DNA from 3 places in the Micromonospora sp. IBHARD004 genome. Region 1 is predicted to be linked to each of the others. Evidence: riboswitches for the same ligand, from Rfam matches in the RefSeq annotation. Region 1 holds a riboswitch; each other region holds the start of a gene.

The links. Region 1 has a riboswitch for S-adenosylmethionine ahead of ACTWO6_RS18955 (hypothetical protein). Riboswitches for the same ligand answer to the same signal wherever they lie in the genome.
Region 2: linked by a shared signal. The riboswitch ahead of ACTWO6_RS30740 (aminotransferase class V-fold PLP-dependent enzyme) and the one ahead of ACTWO6_RS18955 (hypothetical protein) in region 1 are both predicted to bind S-adenosylmethionine.
Region 3: linked by a shared signal. The riboswitch ahead of thrC (threonine synthase) and the one ahead of ACTWO6_RS18955 (hypothetical protein) in region 1 are both predicted to bind S-adenosylmethionine.

The regions. Positions count from the first base shown of each region.
Region 1 covers NZ_CP199934.1:3,871,316-3,877,687, reverse strand. The annotation lists gene ACTWO6_RS18965 (AAA family ATPase) at 1-1,038, opposite strand, end outside; gene ACTWO6_RS18960 (hypothetical protein) at 1,157-1,588, opposite strand; gene ACTWO6_RS18955 (hypothetical protein) at 1,623-1,853, opposite strand; SAM riboswitch class IV at 2,023-2,141, opposite strand; gene ACTWO6_RS18950 (hypothetical protein) at 2,348-3,232, opposite strand; gene ACTWO6_RS18945 (DNA/RNA helicase domain-containing protein) at 3,472-5,418, opposite strand; gene ACTWO6_RS18940 (nucleotide pyrophosphohydrolase) at 5,547-5,882, opposite strand; gene ACTWO6_RS18935 (DUF397 domain-containing protein) at 5,956-6,171, opposite strand; gene ACTWO6_RS18930 (helix-turn-helix domain-containing protein) at 6,164-6,372, opposite strand, start outside.
Region 2 covers NZ_CP199934.1:6,310,313-6,316,684, reverse strand. The annotation lists gene ACTWO6_RS30745 (FUSC family protein) at 1-517, shown strand, start outside; gene ACTWO6_RS30740 (aminotransferase class V-fold PLP-dependent enzyme) at 524-1,840, opposite strand; SAM riboswitch class IV at 1,891-2,011, opposite strand; gene ACTWO6_RS30735 (PrsW family intramembrane metalloprotease) at 2,035-3,510, shown strand; gene ACTWO6_RS30730 (hypothetical protein) at 3,605-3,772, opposite strand; gene ACTWO6_RS30725 (GroES family chaperonin) at 3,850-4,197, opposite strand; gene ACTWO6_RS30720 (AI-2E family transporter) at 4,323-5,651, shown strand; partial or broken gene ACTWO6_RS30715 (ATP-dependent DNA helicase) at 5,778-6,372, opposite strand, start outside.
Region 3 covers NZ_CP199934.1:6,334,563-6,340,934, reverse strand. The annotation lists gene ACTWO6_RS30850 (alpha/beta fold hydrolase) at 1-511, shown strand, start outside; gene ACTWO6_RS30845 (ABC transporter permease) at 511-1,413, shown strand; gene ACTWO6_RS30840 (acyltransferase family protein) at 1,641-2,771, shown strand; gene ACTWO6_RS30835 (ArsR/SmtB family transcription factor) at 2,791-3,096, opposite strand; gene ACTWO6_RS30830 (DMT family transporter) at 3,187-4,161, shown strand; SAM riboswitch class I at 4,331-4,464, shown strand; gene thrC (threonine synthase) at 4,477-5,766, shown strand; gene ACTWO6_RS30820 (GNAT family N-acetyltransferase) at 6,090-6,372, shown strand, end outside.

The sequences.
Region 1 (6,372 bases):
GCTGCGCAGCGAGGCCCGGGAGCGTCCCCCGTCGTGGCGGCGGGCGTTCGCGGCGGCGTCCCGCAGCTGCCCGGCGAGCCCGGCCACCTGGTCGACGTCGGGCAGCGACAGGGCGGCCAACCGCCGGCACAGCAGCACCGTAGCGTCGGCGGTCGGATCGTCCGGCTCGTCGAGGATCGCGACCAGCGCGGTCAAATCCGGCCGGCTGGCGGCGAGCAGCGCGGCCGCCCGCCGGGCGCGGTCGTCGTCCACCATCCCGAGCAGTCCGGCGAGGGCGGCGCGCTGCGCGCGTACCTCCTTGATGGCCGCGTCGACGGGCCGCGCGGCGCCCATCAGCCGCCGGTCGGCGTCGGTGATCGCCTCCAGGCCGAGGATCGCGAAGAGCGCGTCGAAGAGCTGGCTCTGCGTGCCGGCGGCGAGGCGCCCCAGCTCGGCGGCGGTGAGGAACGGCCGGTAGAGCCCCAGCGGCCGGGCCAGCCCCAGCTCGTCGAGGTCCGCGTGGCGGCCGTGCGCGCTCGTCACGGTGGTCGTCGCGTCGCCCAGCTCGCCGTCGGCCGGCCAGGACCGCACCACCCGGGTCGGCGTGGCGGCGCCGTCAACGCGCAGCTCGACGCCGATCCGGCACACCTCCGGGTGGTGCAGGTTGCGCCACCCGGTACGCCAGACGCTGTTGCGGTCCGCCCAGCGGGCGCTGTCGCCGGTCAGGGCCAGCTCCACCGCCTCGGCGAAACTGGACTTGCCGGAGCCGTTGCGGCCGACCACCACGGTCAGGCCCGGACCGGGTTCGATGGCGAGGGTGCGCTCCGGGCCGACGCCGCGGAATCCGGCGACGGTGACCGACGAGAGCCAGATCCGCTCCCGCGGCTCGTCCGCCGCCGGACGCTGCGGCTCCAACGCGGTGGGCTTGCCGGCGAGTGCCGCGTCCAGGTCGGCCTCGTCGCTGAGCGCGGCGAGGACCACCTCGGCGGTGTCATCGGGTACGCGGTCGGCGGCAAGCCGCTCGAAGATCAGCTCGACCAGGGGTTCGGTGCGGTTCATCAGGCGACCTCCGACGGGTGCTGATGCGGGAATGGGGAGGGCGTGCGGGGTCGACGGTTCCGGCTTGCGCCGGTTCGCCGACGGTGGTCGCGCGGCGACGCTGTAAAGTTGCTGTCGTCTATAGATCGGCGGTCAGGCCGTCAGCGCAACGTGCCAGTGGCGCAGGAACGCCTCGGCCAGGTCGTCCGCCCGGGGGCGTACATCGAACGGCTCCTCGACCCGGGTGCGCCATGTGCGCCAAGCTGTCGGCGGCCCCGTTCAAAGCATGGCGGGCGTGCGCCCTGACGTGCGCGAACATCAGGTCCGGGCGTCTGGCGACGAGCTCGGCGAGCCGGACCAGGGTGGGCTTCAGGCCCGCGTGCCGCGGGCTCAGGTCATAGCCGGCGGGCATCGCCGTGATCTCGCCGCCCTGCCAGCGATGCAGGTAGTTCAGCGCCGGCAGTCTGTCCACCAGCACGGCCATGCCGAGGGGCGGGGTGTCGTACGCGGTGAACAGGAACTCGACCGCCCGCAGCTCGCTGACGCCGCGCGAACTCTGCCCGGCTGTCATCGGCGCAGCGACTTCCGCCCCTGCCCGGTCGACATCAGCGGGTCCACTTCGGCGCGGACGTCTGCGTCGCCCACCCCTCCATCCGTACGAGGTCACCGTTCATGATCGAGTGCCGGCCGAGGGGTAGGGCTGACCGGGCACCGTACCGCCGCCCGACCCGCTCCGAGATTTGCCGGCACAGGTCGCAGGCCAGACAGGAGCACTTGCTCCAGGTGGTCACCGTGCCACGCACGCAGAGCACGCGCAGGTCCAGGTCGCAGCCCATGTCCCGGCGCTACCACCGCCGCTTCCAGTCGGGGTACGGGGCTGGCAGGTGTAGCGGTGCTCGCGCGGCTGTCCACCCGGAGGCCGGCGCAGCTCAGGCACACGTTGAACGTGGTGAGGTTGGGGTCATCGAAAGGCACGGGAATGCTCGCTTTCCGGTGCCTCGGCGGCACCCGCTCTTGCCGGCCGCGATGACGGTCGGCCCGGTCTTCCCCCGGAGGCACCGTGCGCGGGTGGCGCGGTTGCCGGGCCAGCAAGCCGGGAGGCTTGACGCTGGCCACTCAGGACCTTCTCGTCGCGCAGTCTATGGATCATGACGGTGCGCGGCAAGCCTGCCCCGCGTACGCCACACCACGACAGGCCGCACAGACCGGGGGCTGAGGGGGTGGAGCTGGCTAGGCACGCCGAGCCCCGCGGGCCGCCGGAGGTGGTAGTCCCAGGCCCTCGGCAGCGAGGCGGATGTATCAGGACCGTCTGACGACCTGTTGCCGGAGGTCACGTCGGCAGTTCAGCATTGGCGGCAGCCGGATTGGTCGGAGTTGATTTCGATCGAGATAGCTTCGTGTCCACCGTTGTCTGGACCACCGGCCAGGCCGTGTCGGCCCGCTCCTGGGTGACCGGAGCAAATTTGCGTGCCCGCTCAGCGTGTGCTTCGAAAAAGGTGCGCGAGCCAGAATGATGAGCGCTGCAGCGGCGACCTGCCAAGCGGCCGACTGCCTCCCGCAGACCGGCTTGGCCGGTGGTGTTATCTCGGATCACTCCCGTCGAGTCGACGTAGACGTGGCCGTGCTCGAAGAGGGCGTCGCAGCCGAGGAGGCAGGCCGCCATAATGTTGTATGGGTTCAGGCGTTCATCTCTGCCGGCTTCGGCGCGCCGTTTAATGTGGGCCGCTGTGACGAGGCGTGCTGGCAGGTCTCGGCCGCATAGGTCACACGTGATGATCGCCCGCGCCCCGAACTTGATCTTCCTGAGCTGGCGCTGTTCTCGCCGACGAAAAGCCATGATCAGCGCGTCAAGGTCGCCTTCGAACCCTACCGAGTCGTCGGACTGGTCCTCGATCGCCGTGGCGAGGCCCATTGCGGTAGGGGGTCCGCCAGCAACCGGCGCTCCTTGCTTCGTGCCTGACATGCGCAGCGCCCGCATCGAGGGCAAGCCGAACTGCGGTCCGGGTATTTGCGTAAACGCGTCGAGCACCTCCAGATCGACGCGTTCGGGATACAGCTTGTCGGTCCATATCTCTGCGTCGGATCTGTACAGTGGACGCACCACCCGAGTGACTGTCACTTCCGTCAATGTGCCATCGAAGAATGCCTGGTGGTTCTTAGCTCGGGGACCGCCGGGGACGTAGAAGCCGAATATCAGGTAGTCGTTGGCACGCATAGTTAGGGCGATATCCCGATTACTTCGCGAGTCGGCGCCGTTCCCGCCGTCCAAGACACTGGACTCCCAGCCCCAGATTCCCTCAGCCTTCCCAGTCTCGTAGTTTCCGACGGAACTCAATCCGACGTACACATAGAAGTGGGCTGACACTGATCTCCGCCCCTAGAGCACGAGAAACTCGTGCGGTGGAGGCGTGTTCAGGATCGAAAGCCTGTCGAGCCGCTTGCTTGCTCATGACTCTAGTCAGTTGCCGTCTCGGTGTCAGGACACATCGAGGGTCGGGTTCGATGCCCAGAGGCGAGGACCTCGTACACCGTCTCCAAGCTGCGGCGGACGCGGACCAGCGATGCCAGGTATTCGCGCGTCTCCGGGTCGGTGGAGTAGAGGATGGTGCCGCGCATGCCCCGGGTCATCAGCACCTTGTAGGTGTTGCGGATCAGCCGGTCCGCCTCGAAGTCGCTGAGCTGCTTCCGGCTGCGGAACGCGGGGTCCTTCGACTCCGCCCGCTGGGTCACCAGCCGGCCGTCGCGGGCGACCAGATCCGGCCCGATGATGACGCCCGACCACTCGTACTCGAAGCCCTGCGCGGTGTAGACGCAGCCCACCTGGCCGAAGCCGTGCGGATCGGTCGCCCAGTAGGCGCTGCCGGGCGCGTCGCCGATGCTGCGGTCGCTCTTGACGTTCCACGGCCGAGACCAGCCACCGATCTGCACGTCCGGCACCAGCGAGTCGTCCGGCCGCGGGTCACTCCACGGCCAGCAGTAGCCCGCCGACATGCGCGCCGTTTCCCCGGCGGCCTGCTTGGCCGCCAGGAACGCCTCCATCTCCTCTGGCGACTCCGCCAACCGCAGGTCGAACCGGCCGTCGCCGACCCAGACCGACGGCTTGCCGCCGTCGAGGCCGAGCAGGTCGAGAACCCACTGCTCGTACGCCTCGCTGCCGCCGCACCGGAACTGGTCGTGCAGTGAGACGACCTCCACGTCCAGTTCCAGTTGCTTCGCGTACGCCGAGATGACATCCACGCTGCCCAGCTCGCCCGGCTTGACCACCTGGTGCTCGTCCAGCAGGAAGACCGGCACGCGCGCGGCGGCGATCAGCTCGTCGATCTGCGGGCGGGCCTTGTCCCGCTTGGTCTTCGGCGTGAACCGGTTGACCGAGGTCTCCCGGATCCGGTGCGCCTCGTCGCAGATCAGCACGTCGAAGCCGTTGCGCTCGGCCGACATGAAGCTGTTGAAGTACCCGAACATGTTCTTCAGCCGGGTCGACCCCTTGCCGGCGTAGCGGCGCAGGGTCTGGGTGAACGACCGGGAGCCGGTGGCGTGCATGACCGAACGCTGCTGCCGGGCCAGCTCACCGAGCACCGACAACGCGATCACGCTCTTGCCGCTGCCCGGCCCGCCGGACACGACCACGATCGACTTGCGGTCCGCGGCGCGGGCGCGCTCGACCGCGTGCAACACCAGCTCGTACGCCAGGCGCTGCTCGTCGAGCAGCGTGAAGTGCGACCGTTCCTTCAGCTCCTGGGCCGCGTACGTCAGCAGATGCTTGCTGGGCCGGACGGCGCTGGTGAGGAAGCGGTCGGCGGCGGCCGCGCCCGACGCGGGCGCCAGGTGGGTGCGGAGGTAGTCGAGGAACTGGCCGCGCCGCTGCTTGGTGAAGATTCGGCTCTGCTCGGTCGGGCGGCGGGCGAAGAGGTCGTTGACGTCCCGGTCGACCGCGTTGTGCAGGTACGCGGCGCCGACGATCGGGTTGCGCCGGTTGGAGAGCACGCCGAGGAAGTCGGTGAGGTAATCACAGTAGTCGCCGACCTGGACACCCGGGTGCAGGCGCGGCCCCCGCGCGTGCTCGACCAGGACCAGCCGGTCGGAGCCCTCGTAGGACTCCGCCTGCGACCACTGCTTCAGCTCCACCACGACGTAGGAGTCGTCGGCGGTATTCGGGTGCACACCGGCGAGCACCACGTCGACCCGCTTGCTGGTCAGTGGGAGCTGGTATTCGACCAGCATCTCCACCTGGCCCAAACCCGCGTCGGCGAGATCCTGCGCGAGCATCGGCAGGCTGCGATCCCAGGACCGGCGTTCGCTGGGGCTCACGGCGTGGCCGACCTGTTCGGCGATCCGGTCGGCAAGGGTGCCGCTGACGGCCAGGCGCAGGAGACCGTCGGCGGAGGTGCGGAACGCTGACAACAAAGGCCCCCGGGCAGCACGAAGTGATCGTGCGCATGGGGGGCGTATCCGGCGACAGCCGGAAGCCCGTCGGAACGCGCTTCTACGAGGTGGACTGTAGCGAAGAGATCAACTCCTCGCATGCCCGCTCACCGCTTGGCGGCGGACCCTTTCACCTGGTGGACGGGATAGCGGACGGCGACCTCGTCGAGCTTGGTGAGGGCTGCCTCGACCAGGTCGATGCCGAGGACGTCGGCGAGTCGGGTCAGATAGATCATTACGTCACCGATCTCGGCCCTCACCCTGGCAGCGGCCTCCGTGTCCTCCATCACGGCGGACGCCTGCTCGGGAGTGAGCCACTGGAACTCGGCCAGCAGCTCGCCGACCTCGCCGGCGAGGGCCATGGCGAGGTTCTTTGGCGTGTGGAACTGCTGCCAGTCCCGCTCCTCGGCGAAGGCCCTCACCTGAGTAGTCAGGTCGCTCACGGTAGAAAGGCTCTCATGTGACGGGTCCTCAGGCTGGGCCGCCCAAGAACGATCAATGGCGCTCTCACCGCTATCAGCCGCGCGCGTCTCCGATGAAGCCGGGAGCGCTGGCCTGCGCTACAAAGCTGGTCCAGGCCGCCGGCATGAACGCCAGAACCGCACCAAGCTGGTCCTTGGAGTCGCGTACGGCAACGATGCCGGGGAGGTTGGTGGCGACCTCGACACACTCGCCACCGTTGCCGCCGCTGCGGGTGCTCTTGCGCCAGACGGCGCCCGTCAGGTCAGTCATGTCGCAGCTCCCCGATGATCCTCTTGATCGTGTCCCTCGATTCTGCCTCACCTTGGGACAGTCGAGCTGCGCTGTTGAAGGCGTTTTCATATGCCCGCAGCTCGGCAGGCTTGTCGAGGTAGAGCGCACCGGTGAGCGACTCGCTGTAGACGACGGACGGCTCAGGTGCCGCTCGGCCGGCCTTGGTGGTGGGGAAGTCCA
Region 2 (6,372 bases), 2.4 Mb from region 1:
CGAGGCGATCGAGGGGGCCAAGGAGACCGCCACGCTCTCCCCGGTCCGCTGGCACCGGCGCGACGAGCTGACCCACTACGCCGAGGCGGCGGACCCGATCGACCGGGCGATGCGCAACAGCGGCACCCTGATCCGCCGCGCCGTCACCATGATCGAGGACGAGGAGCCGATCCCGGAGCCGATGCCGGACGCCGTCGACCACCTGGCCGAGTCGGTCCGCATGCTCCGGCACGAGTTCGCCGTCGGCGAGGAGCCGGAGAAGGCCCGCGAGTGCTCGCTGCGCGCGGTGAGCGAGGCCGGCCGGGCGTACGCGCAGGGGGTGGGCTTCTCCGGCAGCGTGGTGATCGCCCAGGTGCGTACCGCCGCCAGCGATCTGATGGTCGCCTCCGGCATCGAGCAGGACGAGGCGAACCGGCTCGTCCGGCAGGCGTTCGGCGGCGAGAAGGAACAGCCGCCGGGCGGCCAGCCCGAGGAGCAGGCCGCGCCGAAAGCGCCGACGGCGCCCCCGCTCGGGTGATCCCGGTCAGGCCAGCGCGGCCAGGGCGGCGACCAGCCGGTCCACCTCCGCGGCCGTGCTGCCGAGGCCGATGCTGGCCCGCAGCGCGGTGGGCGGCAGGTCCCGCCGGCCGCTGCGCGCCGCCGCCTCGGCGAGCAGCCGTCGGGCCAGCGGGTGGGCGCAGAAGAGCCCGTCCCGGACCCCGATCTGGTGCACGGTGGCCAGGTGGGCGGCGACCTCGGCGGAGTCCCGCCCGGCCACCACGAAGGAGACGATGCCCACCCGCGGCGCGTCGGGGGCGAAGGTCCGCAGCTCCACGACGTGCGGCAGGGCGGCGAGCCCGGTCCGCAGCCGGGCCAGCAGCCGCTGCTCCCGGGCGTGCAGCGCCTCCCGGTCGGCCCCGGCGAGCGCGGCGCAGACCGCGGCGAGGGCGACCGCGCCGAGCAGGTTGGGGGTGCCGGCCTCGTGCCGGGCCGGGCCGGGGGTCCACCGCACGTCGTGGGTGGCGGCGCCGACGTGACCGGTGGCACCGCCACCGGCCAGGTAGGGCGGGGCGGCGTCCAGCCAGTCCGACCGCCCGACGAGCACGCCGGCGCCGAACGGCGCGTACAGCTTGTGGCCGGAGAGCGCCAGGTAGTCCACGTCCAGCGCGGCCAGGTCGACCGGCGCGTGCGGGGCGAGCTGGGCGGCGTCCACCAGGATCCGGGCGGAGTGCCGGTGGGCGACCCGGGCCAGCTCGGCCACCGGCCACCGCTCACCGGTCACGTTGCTCGCTGCGGTCACCGCGACCAGCACCGGCGGGCCGGGCCGGGCCGCGCCGGCCGCCGTCCCTCCCGACCGCGGAGCCGGCTCGCTCCCCGCGCCCACCCGGCGCAGCTCGCCGAGGGCGGCGTCCAGCGCCCGGACCGCCCCGGCGGGGCTCTCCGGCACCGGCAGCCGGACCGAGCCGCGCGGCCAGGGCAGCAGGTTGGCGTGGTGCTCCCCGGTGAAGGTGACCACGGTGGTGCCGGCGGGCAGCGCCCGGGCCAGCAGGTTGAGCGCGTCGGTGGTGTTCCGGGTGAAGATCACGTGGTCGTCGGCGCGGGCGCCGAGGAAATCGCCGACCGTCTGCCGGGCCCGCTCGTAGGCCAGCGTGCAGCGTCGCGACAGCGCGCCGGCGCCGCGGTGCACGCTCGCGTACCAGGGGAGCAGCTCGGCCACCGCGTCGGCCGCGGCTCGCGCGCAGGGCGCGCTGGCCGCGTAATCGAGGTTGATCTGCCCCGGTACGCCGAGCACGCCGAGCGGGTCGGCGACGGCCGGCCGGTCCGGCAGCGCGGGCAGCGAGGGGACGAGGGTGACGGTCATGCCGGAACCTCCGGGGTCCAGGGGACCCCGGGGTGTGGGCACCGGGACGGGGTCCGCGCTTGCCCAGCACGCCGTTCGGGCTGGGCCCGGTCATCACCCGGGGCACCCCACCGCGAACTCGACGAGGGTTGCCGGCCAGCAAGCCGGGGCTTCACGCTGGCGCTCGTGACCTGCCCGGCAGCATAGCGGCCGGAATGCGGCCGGACCAGAGGGGCGCGGGTGACTACGCTGACCGCATGGCCGACACCCCGCCCGGCGGACCCCCGCCGCCGATCGCGCCCGCCCCGCCCTCGGCGACCCCCCGGATGCCGCTGCGCCGGCTCGGCTGGGGGCGGCTCCTGGTCCTCGCCGGGGTCGTCCTGCTGATCGCCGCCGGCGCGGTCTTCATGGTCTTCACCCTCGGCGAGAGCCTGGGCGCCCAGGCGCTGCTGGTCGGCGTGATCGCGGCGGTCCTGCCGGTGCCGGTGCTGGTCTCCTGCTTCCTCTGGCTGGACCGCTACGAACCGGAGCCGCTGAAGTACCTGATCTTCTGCTTCGCCTGGGGCGCGTTCGTCTCCACCGCCATCTCCCTGCTGGTCAACGAGACGTTCGCCGGGCTGTTCAAGCACTGGGGGCTGCCCACGGCGCTCACCGCCGTGCTGGTCGCCCCGTTCATCGAGGAGCTGACCAAGGCGCTCGGGCCGATCCTGTTGCTGGTCTTCCGGCGCCGGGAGTGGTCCGGGGTCACCGACGGCCTGGTCTACTGCGGGCTCTCCGCGATCGGCTTCGCCATGGTGGAGAACATCCTCTACCTGGGCGGCTACGGCTACCGCACCGGCGTCGAGGAGTACGGTCCGGCGACCGGCGCGCGCCAGGTGATCGCCATCTTCATCGTCCGGATCCTGATCTTCGGCTTCGCCCACCCGCTCTTCACCTCGATGACCGGGGTGGGGCTGGGCATCGCCGCGCGGACCGCCGACCGGCGGGTCCGCGTGCTCGCCCCGATCGCCGGCCTGCTGCTGGCGATGATGCTGCACGGCACGTGGAACCTGCTGCCCTCGCTGGCCGCGGCGACCGGCCAGCCGCTGATCGCCCTGTACGGCTACATCGGCGTGATGGTGCCGATCTTCTTCGGCATGGTGGGGCTGGCGATCTGGCTGCGGGCCTGGGAGGGGCGGCTCACCGAGCGGACCCTGCCGGACTACGTGCGGGCCGGCTGGCTCACCCCGCCCGAGGTGGCGGCGCTGGGCAGCCTGGGGCGGCGGCACGCGGCCCGCACCTGGGCCCGCCGGATCGCCGGCGACGGCGGGGTGAAGGCGATGCGCGGCTACCAGTTCGCGGCGACCCGGCTGGCGCTGCTGCGCGACGGGATGCGCCGGGGGCTGGACCGCAAGCCGGCCGACCGGGACCGGACGGCGCGGGAGGAACGGGAGCTGCTGGAGGCGATCGCGGCGTACCGGTCGTTCTTCGTCGGGCGGGACCCGCAGGCGCCGGTGGGGGTCTGGGACGGACAGCGCTACCACCTGCGCTTCCCGGACGGGTCGCAGCGGGCGGTGCCGGCGCCGGACGAGCCGGTGGTGCCGATTCCGGTGGTGCTGGCCCCGCCGCCGCCCCCGGCCTATCCGGCCGCCTACGGCCCGCCCGGCTGGTACGGCCCCCGACCTGCGGCGCCCTGGCCCCCCGGCGCCTGACCGGCCGTCCGGGTGGTCCGGCGCCGAGCTGACCGGCCGCGCCCTGGCCCCCCGGCGCCTGACCGCTGCCGCCCGCCGGTGGTGGCGGCGCGGGTCAGGTCATCAGGCCGGTCATGAAGTCGCCGAGGCCCTGGAAGATGGCCATCAGCGCCGCCCCGATCCCCTTGAACATCTGCGCCGCGCCGTCCGGCCGGAACGCCATGAAGTAGATCAGGAAGGCAACGAAGCCCCAGAACAGCAGCTTCTTCAGGAATACCGGCATCGTCCCTCCCCAGGGCGCTGGAGGTGCCTGGCTTCCCGTCGGGAAGCAAGGCAAACGACGCCCGGGGTGGGGGAGGGCTACAGGTAGAGGCCGGTCGAGCCGGTGGGCTCGTGCTCCACCCGTTCGGCGGCGACGGCGTGCACGTCGCGCTCGCGGAGCAGGACGTATCCGCGGCCGTGCAGCTCGACCTCGGACCGTTCGTCGGGGTCGAAGAGCACCCGGTCGCCGGCGACGATCGAGCGCACGTGCGGACCCACCCCAACCGCGGTGGCCCAGGCCAGGCGCTTGCCCACCGCCGCGGTGGCCGGGATGACGATGCCGGCGGTGGAGCGGCGCTCGCCCTCGGCGCCCTCCATGCGCACCAGCACGCGGTCGTGCAGCAGGCGGATCGGCAGGCCGGAGTCGAGGTTCTGGTCGACGGTCACGCGAAGACGCTACCGCGCGCGCAGTGACCGGCAGCGCGGTGGTTGAGCGGAGTCGACCGGGGGCAATGTGTGGCGGAACCGCCCTAGGGTGGGTCGGACGGACGTATCCTGTCCCCCCCTGTGTCGTGGGCGGACCAGCTTTGCGGGAGGTGCGCTTGAGCCGCTTCGAGCGGGTACGTGGACGGCTCCGTCACGCGTTCGAATCGGGACGCGAGTCGGTGCGCTCGGGCCGTACCCAGCCGGCGGACGAGCCCGACGACCCGGGCGCGGCCTCGCCGGCCTCGCCGGGTCCGGTGGCGCCGGCCTCGGCGACGGTGGTGGGCGCGGAACCGCCGGCCGCGCTGCACAACTCCACCTCCAGCCGGGACGACGCCGACGTGCCGCACGCGCTGCGGATCGGGGCCGCCTGGTCGTGGCGCCTGATCGTGATCGGGGTCGTCGCCTGGGCGCTGCTCCGGATCGTCGGCACCATCCGGATCGTGATCATCCCGCTGGCGGTGGCGCTGCTGCTGTCGGCCCTGCTCGCCCCGGCGGTCGGCTGGCTGCTGAAGGCCCGCTTCCCCCGGTCGCTGGCGACCGGGGTGGTGCTCGTCGGCGGGCTGGCCGCGGTGGTCGGCACGCTGACGCTGGTGGTGAACGAGTTCATCCAGGGCGTGCCCGAGCTGAGCGAGAAGTCGTCGGAGGGCGTGCGGCAGATCCAGAACTGGCTCAAGACCGGCCCGTTGCACCTGTCGGACAGCCAGCTCAACCGCTACATCGACGAGGCGCAGGGCTGGATCCAGGGCAACACGGAGAAGTTCACCAGCGGGGCGCTGTCCACCGCGGCCACCCTGGCCGAGGTGCTCACCGGCATCATCCTGGTGCTCTTCGCCACCTTCTTCTTCCTGCGGGACGGCAGCCGGATCTGGCGGTTCCTGGTCCGGCTGCTGCCGGTCGCCGCCCGCTGGAAGGTCGACGACGCCGGCCGGGCGTCGTGGTCGACGCTGGGCGCGTACGTCCGGGCCACCGTCCTGGTCGCCTTCATCGACGCGGTCGGCATCGGCATCTTCCTGGTCGTCTTCGACATCCCGTTCGCCTTCCCGCTGGCCGCGCTGGTCTTCCTGGGGGCGTTCATCCCGATTGTCGGCGCCGCGCTCTCCGGCGTCGTGGCGGTGCTGGTGGCGCTGGTCGACAGCGGGCCGATCAAGGCGCTGATCATCCTCGGGGTGGTGATCGGCGTGCAGCAGGTCGAGGGGCACGTGCTCCAGCCGTTGATCATGGGGCGGGCGGTGGCCATCCACCCGCTCGCCGTGATCATCGGGATCGCCGCCGGCGTCGTCCTCGCCGGGATCACCGGGGCGCTGGTCGCGGTGCCGCTGATCGCGGTGCTCAACACGGCCGTCCGCCGGCTCGCCGCGCGGACCGTGCCGGACACCCCGCCGGACGCGGTGGTGGTCGCCTCGCAGGCCCCCTGAGTTGTCCCGGAATTGATTGATCGACGCCCGCGCGGCCGGCGGTCAATCGCCCTGCTCCCTACAAGCGGTCACCGACCCGCACCGGGTGGACGGGCGGACGGCCGACGGGGCCGTCCGCCCGTTCCGTCAGCTCTTCCCGAGCCGTTCCAGCGCGCCCCGGGCCACGTCCGGCCGGGTGGTGTACCAGAACGGCGGCAGCGAACGCCGCAGGAACGGGCCGTAGCCGCGGGCGGTCTCCAGCCGGGAGTCGAGCACCGCGACGACGCCCCGGTCCCCGGTGGCCCGGATCAGCCGTCCCACGCCCTGGGCCAGCCGGACCGCCGCGATCGGCACGCTGACCGCGGCGAAGCCGGACCCGCCGCTGGCGTCCACCGCCGCGGCCCGGGCCGCCGCGAGCGGCTCGTCCGGGCGCGGGAAGGGCAGCCGGTCGATCACCACGAGCTGGCAGGCGTCGCCCGGCACGTCCACCCCCTGCCAGAGCGACATCACCCCGAACAGGCAGCTCGACCGCTCCTGCCGGAACCGGCGGACCAGCAGCGGCAGCGCCTCCTCGCCCTGGAGCAGCACCGGCAGGTCGGTCCGCGCGCGGAGCAGCTCCGCGGCCTGCTGCGCGGCCCGTCGTGAGGAGAAGAGCCCGAGGGTACGCCCACCGAGCGCCCCGACCAGCGCCAGCAGCTCCTCGCCGGCCGCCTCGGGCAGCCCGGAGACGCTGGGCCGGGGC
Region 3 (6,372 bases), 2.5 Mb from region 1:
GCGGCAGCGGCTGGCCATCGCGCAGGCCATGCTCGGCCTGCCGGAGCTGCTGGTGCTCGACGAGCCGACGGACGGGCTCGACCCGCCGCAGATCGCCGAGATGCGCCGGGTGCTCCAGCGGTACGCCACCGAAGGCCGGGCGGTGCTGGTCTCCAGCCACCTGCTGGCCGAGGTGGAGCAGACCTGCACCCACGCGGTGGTGGTGAACAAGGGCCGGATCGTGGCGTCCGGCCCGGTCGAGGAGATCGTCGGCGACTCGCCGAGCGTGCTCTTCGAGGTGACCGACCCGGACGCCGCCCGGACGGTGCTGGACCGGCTGCACGGGGTACGGGTGCTGCCCGACGGCGACGGCGGGCTGGTGGTGGACACCAACGGCACCGCGCGCAGCGAGGTGGTGGCCGAGCTGGTCCGGGCCGGCATCGGGGTGGACCGGGTGGTGCCCCGGCGCCGTCTGGAGGACGCGTTCCTCGCCCTGGTCGGCGAGAACTCTCGGGGAAGCGGTGACCGGTGATGGCAGGCTCTTCGGTCGGGTCGCGGGACGCGGCCGGCGCGGTCGGTCCGGGCGGGGCGGCGGTCGGCTACCGGCCGTCGGCGACCCTGCCGTTCGCCGCGGAGTTCCGCCGGCAGGCGTCGCGGCGGCGTACCCAGCTGGCGCTCGGGTTCATGGTGCTGCTGCCGCTGATCATCCTGGTCGCGTTCCAGTTCGACTCCGGTGGCGACGAGGACAACGGGCGCAACGAGTTCGCCAGCCTGGTCGACCTGGCCACCTCGGGCGGGCTCAACTTCACCCTCTTCTCGATCTTCGTGTCGGCGTCGTTTCTGCTGGTCGTGGTGGTGGCGCTGTTCTGCGGGGACACGGTGGCCAGCGAGGCGAGCTGGGGGAGCCTGCGCTACCTGCTGGCCATCCCGGTGCCCCGGGCCCGGCTGCTCGCGGTGAAGCTGCTGGTCGCGCTCGCGTACTCCGGTCTGGCCCTGCTGCTGCTCGCGGGCACGGCGCTGCTCGCCGGCACCCTCCGGTACGGCTGGTCGCCGCTGCGCAGCCAGGTCTCCGCCGAGCTGGCGCCCGGCGAGGGGCTGCTGCGGCTGCTGGCGGTGCTGGGTTACCTGGCGGTCGTTTTGCTGGTGGTCGCCGGGCTGGCGTTCCTGCTCTCGGTGACCACGGACGCCGCGCTCGGCGCGGTCGGCGGCGCGGTGCTGCTCTGGATCCTCTCCAGCATCCTGGACCAGATCACCGCGCTCGGCGGCCTGCGCGCCTTCCTGCCGACCCACTACAGCAGCGCCTGGCTGGGGCTGCTCTCCACGCCGGTGCAGACCGACGACGTGGTCCGGGGCACGATCTCAGCGGTCGGCTACGCCACGCTCTTCTGGGGGCTGGCCTTCTGGCGCTTCACCCGCAAGGACGTGACGAGCTGACGCAGGTACGACTACATCCGATGGCGCAACCAACGTGCCCAACCCAAAACCGGACTCGCCACCGGATCCAAGATCCGCCACCCGGCTCACCCGTTCGGGGTATGGCGAGGCACTAGCATGACTCGGGCGCCGGCGCCGGCGCCGCGCCCCGGGGCAGTTGCCACCGTCGGCCGCCAGCCGGTGCCGCGTCGTGCCGCCCCGCCGACCCACTCGCGAAAGCTCCCGCCATGCGCGTCTCAGCTCTGCATCACCAAGCTATCCGAGCCGATGGCGGCACCATTTCCCCGCCCTCCCGGGACGCCTACTTCGACAACGCCAAACTCCTGGCTACCGCCCTGGTCGTCCTCGGCCACACCTGGGGCCCGCTCGTCGGCTCCCCGAACGAGATGCGCGGCGTGCGGGCTCTCTACCTGCTGGTCTACGCCTTCCATATGCCACTGTTCGTCATGATCAGCGGCTACTTCTCACGCTCCTTCGCCCAGGACGCCTCTCACCCCGGCCGGCTGCGCAGACTCCTCACCAGCACCCTGGTCCCCTACCTGATCTTCGCCACCGCATACCAGCTGTACAACAACTACCGCCTGGACGAGTCGAACCCGATTGACCTGGTCACGCCCTTCTACCTCACCTGGTTCCTGGTCGCCCTGTTCGTCTGGCGGATTTCCGCCCCGCTCTGGCTCAACCTGCGCGCACCGGTCGCGGTGGCGACCGGCGTCATGCTCGCCTCGGGCGCCGCCTCGCTCTCCGGGGAACTGGACCTGGCCCGGATCCTCCAGTTCCTCCCATTCTTCGTGCTCGGCCTCACCGCCCGGCGCGAACACCTCGAATGGATCCGTGACACCCGATGGCTGCGCCCCGCCGCCGTCCTGGTGTTTGCCGCAGCCCTGATCACCGTGTACCACTACGCCCCGCGGCTGCCCGCTGGCTGGTTCTACCGGCACAACGGGCACGCACAACTGGACGTCAGCTGGGGTACGTGGGCGGTCGGCGCACTCAGCTTGACGGCGGTCGCGCTCGTGCTCTGTGTCGCCTTTCTCGCCCTGGTGCCTTCGAACCGCAATTTGCTCACCCCGCTCGCGACCGGCACCCAGTACACCTACCTGCTGCACGGGTTCATCGTTCAGCTCGCGCTCGCCTACAAGTTCCAGAACACTCCGTTCGTCAACTCCTTCGCCGGCCTATTGACCATCAGTGCTCTCGCCGTCCTCGCGACGGGAATCCTGGCCTCCCCGCCCGTCCGCCGGCTTTTCGGCTGGGCGGTGGAACCGCAGATGAGTTGGGCCTTTGCCGATGTGCGGGCGGAGAAGTTCGCCGATGCCCGACGCCCGGTGACCGCTCCTACCCACAGCTCGACCTAGGACGTCGAGGGAGAGCGCCTCAGGAGCGGGTGGGCGCGGTGAGGACCGCGTCGAGCAGGCCGGGGTAGAGGCGGTCCAGTTCGTCGCGGCGCAGCCGGACGTACCGGCTGGTGCCGGCGACCCGGGTCCGGGTCAGGCCCGCCTCGCGCAGCACCTTCAGGTGGTGGCTGCGGGTCGCCTTGGACACGCCGAACTCGAAGGTGCCGCAGGCGTACTCGCCGCCCTCGGCGAGGGCGCGCACGATCTGCAGCCGTACGTCGTCGGCCAGCGCCGCGAGCACGGCGGTGACCGGTACGTCGCGCAGTTCGGGTTCGTGCAGCTCCATGTGACCAGTGTAACCCTTGTTCGACGTTCGTCGAACAAGCTCCTACAGTCGGTGGCGTTAGTTCGACGATACTCGAACATAGGAGCTCTCGTGCGCTCTCGTCACGCCGCCTTCCCGCTCTTCGCGGTGCTCAGCTGGGGTGTCATGTTCCCCGTCCTGGCCAGCGCCCTCACCCGGGTCGACGCGCTGAACCTCACCACCGCCCGGTACGTCCTCGCGACCGCCGTCCTGCTCGCCCTGCTGCTGGCCCGGGAGGGCCTGGCCGCGCTGCGCGCCGGCGGCCGGGCCGTCGAGGTGGTGGCGCTCGGCGTGCTCGGCTTCGCCGGGTTCAACGTGCTGACCAACCTGGCGCTCGGGCACGCCGCCCCGCAGCAGATCGCCCTCTTCGCCGCCACCACCCCGCTGGTCACCCAGCTGGTCCGCTGGGTTCGGGACGGCGTGCGCCCCCGTCCGGTGCTGCTCGGGTTCTCGCTGCTCGCCCTCGTCGGCGTCGGTCTGGTGATCACCCGGGGCCGGCTCGACGGGCTGGGCCAGTTCGGCGTCGGCGGGCTGCTGATGATCGGCGCGGTCCTCGGCTGGGCCGTCTACACCCACGGCGCGAGCCGGTTCACCGGCTGGTCCCCGCTGCGTTACACCACGCTCACCGCGGTCGCCGGCACCGCCGCGATGCTCGCCGGCAGCCTCACCGCCGACCTCGCCGGCTGGCAGCACCTGCCGGCCGCCGCCGACCTCGTCGCGGTCGCCCCGCAGCTGGCGTACGCCGTGATCGTCGCCGCCGTCCTCGCGGTACTCGCCTGGAACACCGGGGTGCAGCGGCTCGGCGCGGCCGACGCCGCCCTCTTCATGAACCTGGTCCCGGTGACCACCTTCGTGGTGCAGACCGTCCGGGGCTACCGGCCCGGCGCGGTGGAGCTGGTCGGCGCGGCCCTGACCATCGCCGCCCTGGCCGCCGCCAACCTGGTCACCCGCTCCCGCGCCGCCACCACCCGCGCCGCGGCGCCCGTCCCGGTGGCGGTCACCGACCGGCCGGCGATGGTCGACCCGATCGCCGTGGTGGCCCGGTGAGGTGAGCGGAGCGGCAACGCCCGGGAGGTGGGGGCATCCGGCGGCGGAGGGGCCCCACCTCCCGGACGGTGCGCGGATCTCGGCGCTGGTGAGCGGGGGTGGCTCACACCGTGGGAACCCCGCTCGGCAGGTGCGCCGTGAGTGCATAGACTCGGCGGCACAACTGCATACCTCATCCAGAGGGGCTGAGGGATACGGCCCGACGACGCCCCGGCAACCACCCGCGCGCTCGACGACGAGCGAGGAGCGGGCAGGTGCCAATTCCGTCCCCGCCGCAGGGTGCGATGCGGGGAAAGATGAGAGGAATTCCTCGACATGACGTCGACGCTTCCCGCCGCCCCCGGTATCGACACCACCCTCAGCCCGGCCCGCGCCCTGGTCTGCCGCGCCTGTTCCGCGCGCTACCCGCTGGCCGCCCAGCACGCCTGCTTCGAGTGTTTCGGCCCGCTGGAGGTCGACTACGACGCCGCCGCGCTCGCCACCGTCACCCGGGAGCAGATCGAGGCCGGCCCGAAGAACCTCTGGCGGTACGCGGCCCTGCTCCCCGCCGGCCAGGACCCGGCCAGCCGGGTGACCGTGGACCCGGGGCTCACCCCGCTGGTCGCCGCGCCGCACCTCGCCGCCGAGCTGGGCATCACCGCGCCGCTCTGGGTGAAGGACGACAGCGCGAACCCCACCCACTCGTTCAAGGACCGGGTGGTCTCGGTGGCGCTGACCGCCGCCCGGGCGCTCGGCTTCACCCGGTACGCCTGCGCCTCCACCGGCAACCTGGCCAACTCGGTCGCCGCCCACGCGGCGCGGACCGGGGCGCCGTCGGTGGTCTTCATCCCCAGCGACCTGGAGCAGGGCAAGGTCGTCACGACCGCCGTCTACGGCGGCGACCTGGTCGCCATCGACGGCTCGTACGACGACGTGAACCGGCTCTGCGGGGAGCTGGTGGAGACCGACGAGTTCGAGGACACCGCGTTCGTCAACGTCAACGTCCGGCCGTACTACGCGGAGGGATCGAAGACCCTCGGGTACGAGGTGGCCGAGCAGCTCGGCTGGCGGATCCCGGCGCAGGTGGTGATCCCGATGGCGAGCGGCGAGCTGCTCACCAAGATCGACAAGGCGTTCTCGGAGCTGGTCGAGATCGGCCTGGTCGAGGCGCCGGCCGGCGGCTGGAAGGTCTTCGGCGCCCAGTCGGCCGGCTGCAACCCGATCGCCGCCGCGCTGCACGCCGACAGCGACACCATCACCCCGGTCAAGCCGACCGGCATCGCCAAGTCGCTGAACATCGGCGACCCGGCCGCCGGCCTCTACGCCCTCGAAGCCGTCCGCCGCACCGACGGCTGGATGGAGTACGCCGACGACGACGAGATCCGCGCCGGCATCCGGCTGCTCGCCCGGACCGCCGGCGTCTTCGCCGAGACCGCCGGCGGTGTCACCGTCGCCGTGCTCCGCAAGCTGGTGGAGTCCGGCCGGCTCGACCCCACGGCGGAGACGGTCGTCTTCAACACCGGCGAGGGCCTGAAGACCATCGACGCGGTCGCCCCCGAGGTCGGCCCCACCCATCGCATCAAGCCGTCGCTCCGCGCCGCCCGCGACGCCGGCCTCCTCTCCTGACCCACCCGACGCCCGCCCGGGTCCGGTGGACCTGGGGTTGGCCGGGTGGGGGACGGGCGGATCGCCCGGACGGGGGATCGGGCGGATCCACCGGGTAACTGGCTTTTCGCTGTGAGTGTGGAAAACCCGCCGCTAAGGACTTGACGGGCAGGATTCGGACGGCGCAAGATGCTCCGTGCGGGAGGGCGTTTCGCCGGAGACTTTCAGTTCTTTCGACCCAGCGCCGATGGCGTTGTGCGATCGTCCCTCCCGACCAACGTCGCGATCGGGGCCAGCGTTAATTCGCTGGCCCCGATCGCTGTTCCTGGCGCACCCTCGCGGGTATGGACATCACGATCGCGCCGTTCGACGCCGCCGACGCGGCCGCGATCGACGAGGCGTACCGGATCGGCGCGGCGGCCAACGAGGCCGACCTGCCGGACTTCCCGCCGTTCTGCCGGCAGCGCTTCGACGCCGCCGTCCGGCATCCGATGCCGGGCAATGCGCCACGCTGGGCGCTGGCCCGGCTCGACGGCGTACCGGCCGGCTACCTGGGGCTGGACCTGCCGCAGCTCGACAACACCGACAACTCGACCGTCGACCTGGTCGTGCATCCGGCGTACCGGC